Regions from separate parts of the Paenibacillus sp. FSL R5-0912 genome, predicted to be linked through region 1. Evidence: a T-box and tRNA genes for the amino acid it is inferred to sense, from the RefSeq annotation. Region 1 holds a T-box; the other holds one or more tRNA genes.

Region 1 (3,382 bases):
TTTCAACTGCTGCAGCGCTGCATTCGCTTGAGGAACGACCAGGTTGTTAGAACGGCTACCACGACCTTGTTGACCTGCTTGACCCATGTTTGTTCACCTCCTTCGCCCGTTGTGAAGATAGTATGAGCGCTAGGGAGAGAATTCATGCACGAATTTCGAAGGTTTAGAGGCTGGTAATTATATGAAATTTACCCTCAGGGATAAATCATCTGCAAGCTGCTGCCAAGCACCAGTGTCTGGCCCGGTTCAAGCGTAAGCATTCCTGTGAAGGAAGCGTCCTGCTGGAGATTCGGCGCATCCGGAAGCCAGGTGAGCGGTTCAATGCAGAGGAACTGGTCAGCCTCTCCTTTGGTATAGAGGACCCAGTGGCGGAAATGTTCCTTGTCCACCGAATAACGCAGTCCGTAGCCGTCATCGCGCATGAGTAACGCTTCGGCAGGCTGATGATCATCCATCCTCAGGGCCGTATCCAGATTCTTGCCTTGGAGGTTCATATGGCTGTTAAGACTATCGAATTCACCGAGCGGTAATAAATGTCCGCTGGGCAGGAGTTCGTTATTTAGCTCATAAACGCTTTGCACAGGGAGTGTTATGCTCCAGCGCTCAGGGGCGCCGTCCAGCATAAACCATGTATGATAGCCGATACCAAATGGAATGCGACTGCCGCCCAGATGGGTAACCTTAAGTGTCTGCACCAGGTCAGGCCCCTGCAGGCGGAATGTCATCTCAAGCTTCAGCGGCTCGGGAAATTGCCTGATCCACTCCGGATCATCCGTAGTTGTGAATTCGGTTGTTACCGCGCAGCCTTCCTCGTCTTCTTCAATATCGCTGACACACCAGGCTTGGGTACGGTGCAGGCCGTGAATATGATGATCGCCTGAATTCCGGTCGAACTGGTAGCTGGTGCCATCGAACGCGAACTGCCCGTTTCGGATACGGCCGGGCGGTACCAGAAGCGGAATGCCAAAGTGATAAGGTTTCTGAATATAAAAAGCCAAGTCGCTTTCATCAGGCTGGCGCAGGATTTGCCGCTCCTCCTTGCGGTCCCATAAGGAAATTACATTGTTCCCCAGCCGGGGCAAAAGCGTGACTTCCAGCTCACGGCTATGCAAAATGTACGTATCATAACCGTTCCACTGCCCTTTGGTCACCTGTTTCATAAGAGATATGCTCCTTTGATAAACTGTAATCAGATCATACACGAATATCCTTATCATACCAGATTTAAGTGACGGTGGTTAGAGATTTGACAACTTCTCCGGCACGCACTATGATGAAGGCAACAATGAATGACAACAACGTGATGACAGGGACAAGTAAGCAATGGACTGCACCTTCAGAAAGCCGGTGGCTGATGTGAACCGGTGGTGCACCTCTGACCGAATGGACCCTTGAGCGCCGCGATCGAACGGGCTGAATAAGCCTTCAGTAGACCGGCCGGCTCTTCCCCGTTAACGGAAGCTAAGGCTGCTTGCCTGTCCCCCAGGGATGACTTAGGAGCAGCGAATAAGGGTGGTACCACGGTCTCACGTCCCTTGCGGATGTGGGGCCTTTTTGCGTCCTGGCGCACACGGAATATACAGATGATGGAGGATAAAGATCATGGCTAAAAAGGTATTATCGGGGATTCAGCCCAGCGGTTCGCTCACACTCGGAAATTACATCGGAGCGATCAAGAATTTCGTCAAGCTTCAAAGGGAATATGAATGTTACTTTATGGTGGTGGATCTGCATGCCATTACGGTTGCCCAAGATCCCGCTGCCCTTCGTGAGAATTCGGAATCGGTAGCTGCATTGTATCTGGCTGCAGGCATTGATCCTGCCATCTCCCATGTCTACATGCAGTCCCACGTGCCTCAGCATGCTGAGCTGGGATGGATTCTGACGACACTGACTGCTATGGGTGAGCTGGAACGGATGACGCAGTTTAAGGATAAATCGGCAGGCAAAGAATCCGTAGGAGCCGGATTATTCGTGTATCCATCGCTGATGGCTGCAGATATCCTGGTCTACAACGCCGATCTGGTACCGGTGGGTGAAGACCAGAAGCAGCATCTGGAGCTGACCCGCGACTTGGCGGGGCGCTTCAATCACCGGTTCGGTGATTTCTTCACTATTCCTGAGCCGTATATTCCTGAAGTCGGAGCGCGGATTATGTCTCTGGATGACGGGACCAAAAAAATGAGCAAAAGCGACCCTAATGCCGGCAGCAGAATCGGTCTGCTGGATCCGCCGGATATCATCCGTAAAAAGATCAGCCGCGCAACCACGGATTCAGGACGCGAAGTGGTATTTGATCCGGCCAATAAGCCTGAGATCAGCAACCTGATGAGTATCTATGCCGAATGCTCGGGAATGAGCCTCCAGCAGATAGCGGACAAGTATGAAGGGCAAATGTACGGCGGCTTCAAAAAAGATCTTGGCGAAGTAATCGTTGCCCTGCTTGAACCCATCCAGCAGAGATACCATGAGATCCGCAGCTCAGGCACACTGGGCGATATTCTGGCTCAAGGTGCCGAAAGCGCGCGCAGCAGTGCTGCCCGGACACTGGAAGGCGTGAAGGAACGGATGGGCTTCCTGCCTTACCGTTAAGAGGAGGGCAGCTTGCGCTCGGCCTTGCGTCTCAGCCGGGCTTTGATGATGAAGCCCCAGCCAATGTTGAGCACGCACAGGGTACCGAGCAGCAGCGCCAGCCAAATGTTATAGCTGATTGAAATGGAAGCTGCCGTAAGTATGAGAATTGAAGAGCAGGCGAACCACAGTGACAGACCTTTACCCATATGTTCCAGCCTTCCTTTCTGCTGCAATAGCGGTGGAGTGAGTCCCGGAGTGCTTTATGCACCCCGGGATTTTCAATTCATATCATGAACTATTAACTGTAACCGCTTTATTGTGATTGTGCCTTATGCGGTCCGGGGCGTCAAGAGGCGGCAAGAGAAATAGACCTCAGGAAGATTTAACCTGCTGGTTAAGCTTAGCTAGAGATAGGAATGTTTATGTAAAGGTCCAATGACGGAATCCTGCACAGAATACAACATTTCCTTTATTAAATCGCCCTAATTGAAAATTGTTGCACAAAAGGCAACATTCTTCTCCTCCATAGCCGCTAAGCGGGGGGATTGCTGTATTTCATACAACAATTCTTAAAGTAATCCCAATATCTAAGGCTCAGAGTTGCATTATATACAACACTCTCAACATCCCGGCCGGACAATACAGGGTGAACTTCAACTCATTGCCACATAAACTAAAAAGCTGGCATCCGCAAGGGCGGATGCCAGCCATCTTCAGGTATGCATTGTTTACGCTGCTAGGTCTTAACTGTTCCCGGATCAATGGCGAAGCGTTCATCCAGCTTCTCACTGCTGAGCCAGCCTACATA
Region 2 (3,382 bases), 180 kb from region 1:
AAGCATTTTATTCCGAAGAATTATAAATTATTTAAAATGAAGCGGACGCTCATTTTTGAGGGCCGCTTCTCTGCTCTTCTGCTGAAGACCAGGCAAGGGGATGGGACTTATGTCTGCTCCTCCAGTATTTTGGGGTCAGTAATAAGAAAAGTGATTCAGCATACCGATAAGTTCGAGAGCCTGGAGGTCAGAACATGGTTTTGGAAACGAAGCAAAGATGCGGCTTTTATCTCGACTCCTATGACCTGATTTATCAAGCCATTGCCAATCAGGATGGTCATAAAGCTGAGGAAGCTGTCCGTCTCCAGAACCGGTATTCGCAAGCAAGCGACACTCTGGTTCATGATCGTAGGAATTATTTTTATCGCAGCGAATTTGCGTGCTCCCCTCACATCGGTGGGACCATTGCTGTTCAGTCGTAATCGGGCGGAGTGACCTTGTATGTTGGAACTGCAATTCTGAGGTTTGCTATTCCCCTATGTAATGTATTACTTCCGAGCCTGATCAAACGGGAGTTTCCGCAGCAAATGGGTACTATGGACAGTGGGATATTCTGTTTCCCTGAATCTATGCGGGGCGGTAGCTTCCGGTATTAGTGTTCCCTTAGCTGTGGGGGCAGGCATGAGGTATCGTTGGTCTAGGTGCGGCTAGAAATCAATTTGTTGGTTCTGATAAAGATTGCCTGGATCTTGATAGTTCTACGCATAACTGGAGTAAGAGAATACAGCTCAAATAAAAAGAAAAAAGAGCCCACCAGAGAATATCTCTGATGAACTCTTTTAGCAGATACCGGCGAGAGGACTCGAACCTCCACGGTTTCCCACTCGATTTTGAGTCGAGCGCGTCTGCCATTCCGCCACGCCGGCATATACATATTATTTACAATTGATTCTAAAATAAAATGGAGGTGCCACCCAGATTTGAACTGGGGATAAAGCTTTTGCAGAGCTTTGCCTTACCACTTGGCTATGGCACCAAAAAATGGAGCGGACGACGGGAATCGAACCCGCGACCCTCGCCTTGGCAAGGCGATGCTCTACCGCTGAGCCACGTCCGCATATAATGGCTGGGGATATAGGAATCGAACCTATGAATGACGGAGTCAAAGTCCGTTGCCTTACCGCTTGGCTAATCCCCAACATTTGATTTAATAAAATGGGGCGACTGATGGGTCTCGAACCCACGAATGCCGGAACCACAATCCGGTGCGTTAACCCCTTCGCCACAGTCGCCATATGAAGCTTATTTAATTGCAATGCCTTATAACTCTTATAAAAGAAATGGGGCGACCGATGGGTCTCGAACCCACGAATGCCGGAACCACAATCCGGTGCGTTAACCACTTCGCCACGATCGCCATATTAAATTTTATAGGATATTACTTGGCAGGGGCAGCAGGAATTGAACCCACACCAACGGTTTTGGAGACCGTTGTTCTACCTTTAAACTATGCCCCTAAAAATGGTGGAGGCTGATGGATTCGAACCACCGAACACGTACGTGAGCAGATTTACAGTCTGATGCGTTTGGCCACTTCGCTAAGCCTCCGAGGATGGTGCCGGCGAGAGGACTTGAACCCCCAACCTACTGATTACAAGTCAGTTGCTCTACCAATTGAGCTACACCGGCGTATTAAGTTGTAAGAAATATGGTGGCGCGGGAGGGAATCGAACCCCCGACACAAGGATTTTCAGTCCTTTGCTCTACCGACTGAGCTACCGAGCCGAACATTTTTTCATAAAGATGGCGGAACCGACGGGATTCGAACCCGCGATCTCCTGCGTGACAGGCAGGCATGTTAGGCCAACTACACCACGGTTCCAAATTGGTTGCGGGGGCAGGATTTGAACCTGCGGCCTTCGGGTTATGAGCCCGACGAGCTACCGGGCTGCTCCACCCCGCGTCAATGTTAAAGATCTATTCTATTAAAAGATAGATGGTGGAGGCTGAGGGGTTCGAACCCCCGACCCTCTGCTTGTAAGGCAGATGCTCTCCCAGCTGAGCTAAGCCTCCATATATGACTCGTATGAGATACTCTCCACTCCGTTACGAGATTGCGATGTATTCCTTACGATGCCTATGCTTCAACGAACCCAGGGAATTCTCATCCCATTAATCGAAGAAGAAATTGGTGACTCGTATGGGATTCGAACCCATGTTACCTCCGTGAAAGGGAGGTGTCTTAACCCCTTGACCAACGAGCCATGCTGTTAACTACTTGTAAAGTAAAGCTACGGAGAGAGAGGGATTCGAACCCTCGAGACGCTTGTGGCGCCTACACGATTTCCAATCGTGCTCCTTCGGCCAAACTCGGACACCTCTCCAAATGGCTCCCCGAACAGGACTCGAACCTGTGACAACTCGATTAACAGTCGAGTGCTCTACCAACTGAGCTATCAGGGAATATACATATCAAGCTTGATCGCCTGAAAACTGAATCCGAAACGAATCTGCGCTCTAAGAAATTTGGATAAGCCCTCGACCGATTAGTATTGGTCAGCTCCATGCATTGCTGCACTTCCACCTCCAACCTATCTACCTCGTCGTCTTCAAGGGGTCTTACTAGTTGGGAAATCTCATCTTGAGGGGGGCTTCACGCTTAGATGCTTTCAGCGCTTATCCCGTCCGTACGTAGCTACTCAGCCATGCTCCTGGCGGAACAACTGATGCACCAGCGGTACGTCCATCCCGGTCCTCTCGTACTAAGGACAGCTCCTCTCAAATTTCCTGCGCCCACGACAGATAGGGACCGAACTGTCTCACGACGTTCTGAACCCAGCTCGCGTACCGCTTTAATGGGCGAACAGCCCAACCCTTGGGACCTACTTCAGCCCCAGGATGCGATGAGCCGACATCGAGGTGCCAAACCTCCCCGTCGATGTGGACTCTTGGGGGAGATAAGCCTGTTATCCCCAGGGTAGCTTTTATCCGTTGAGCGATGGCCCTTCCATGCGGTACCACCGGATCACTAAGTCCGACTTTCGTCCCTGCTCGACTTGTAGGTCTCGCAGTCAAGCTCCCTTATGCCTTTGCACTCTGCGAATGATTTCCAACCATTCTGAGGGAACCTTTGAACGCCTCCGTTACTCTTTAGGAGGCGACCGCCCCAGTCAAACTGCCCGCCTGACACGGTCCCCGTACCCGCTTAGGGTACCAGGTTAGAACCTAGATACGATCAGGGTGGTATCCCAACGGCGCCTCCGCAGAAGCTTGCGCTCCTGCCTCACCGGCTCCCACCTATCCTGTACAGATCGTACCCAAATTCAATATCAAGCTGCAGTAAAGCTCCATGGGGTCTTTCCGTCTTGTCGCGGGTAACCTGCATCTTCACAGGTATTAAAATTTCACCGGATCTCTCGTTGAGACAGCGCCCAAGTCGTTA

The links. A T-box is a leader RNA that pairs with one kind of tRNA and senses whether it is charged. The one in region 1 lies ahead of trpS (tryptophan--tRNA ligase), so its partner is inferred to be a tRNA-Trp.
Region 2: it has a tRNA-Trp gene. The T-box ahead of trpS (tryptophan--tRNA ligase) is inferred to sense a tRNA for this amino acid. The anticodon was not compared.

The regions. Positions count from the first base shown of each region.
Region 1 is NZ_CP009282.1:6,539,313-6,542,694, reverse strand. Features, by position in the region: gene R50912_RS27560 (alpha/beta-type small acid-soluble spore protein) at 1-87, opposite strand, end outside; gene R50912_RS27555 (aldose 1-epimerase) at 195-1,160, opposite strand; T-box leader at 1,295-1,539, shown strand; gene trpS (tryptophan--tRNA ligase) at 1,603-2,592, shown strand; gene R50912_RS27545 (hypothetical protein) at 2,589-2,780, opposite strand; gene R50912_RS27540 (metal-dependent hydrolase) at 3,311-3,382, opposite strand, start outside.
Region 2 is NZ_CP009282.1:6,720,746-6,724,127, forward strand. Features, by position in the region: gene R50912_RS28325 (TetR/AcrR family transcriptional regulator) at 1-26, shown strand, start outside; gene R50912_RS36525 (hypothetical protein) at 195-422, shown strand; partial or broken gene R50912_RS35380 (MFS transporter) at 343-633, shown strand; tRNA gene R50912_RS28335 (tRNA-Leu) at 788-866, opposite strand; tRNA gene R50912_RS28340 (tRNA-Cys) at 903-976, opposite strand; tRNA gene R50912_RS28345 (tRNA-Gly) at 983-1,057, opposite strand; tRNA gene R50912_RS28350 (tRNA-Gln) at 1,064-1,138, opposite strand; tRNA gene R50912_RS28355 (tRNA-His) at 1,157-1,232, opposite strand; tRNA gene R50912_RS28360 (tRNA-His) at 1,282-1,357, opposite strand; tRNA gene R50912_RS28365 (tRNA-Trp) at 1,384-1,457, opposite strand; tRNA gene R50912_RS28370 (tRNA-Tyr) at 1,463-1,548, opposite strand; tRNA gene R50912_RS28375 (tRNA-Thr) at 1,554-1,629, opposite strand; tRNA gene R50912_RS28380 (tRNA-Phe) at 1,650-1,725, opposite strand; tRNA gene R50912_RS28385 (tRNA-Asp) at 1,745-1,822, opposite strand; tRNA gene R50912_RS28390 (tRNA-Met) at 1,827-1,903, opposite strand; tRNA gene R50912_RS28395 (tRNA-Val) at 1,938-2,013, opposite strand; tRNA gene R50912_RS28400 (tRNA-Glu) at 2,130-2,204, opposite strand; tRNA gene R50912_RS28405 (tRNA-Ser) at 2,235-2,324, opposite strand; tRNA gene R50912_RS28410 (tRNA-Asn) at 2,328-2,403, opposite strand; rRNA gene R50912_RS28415 (23S ribosomal RNA) at 2,467-3,382, opposite strand, start outside.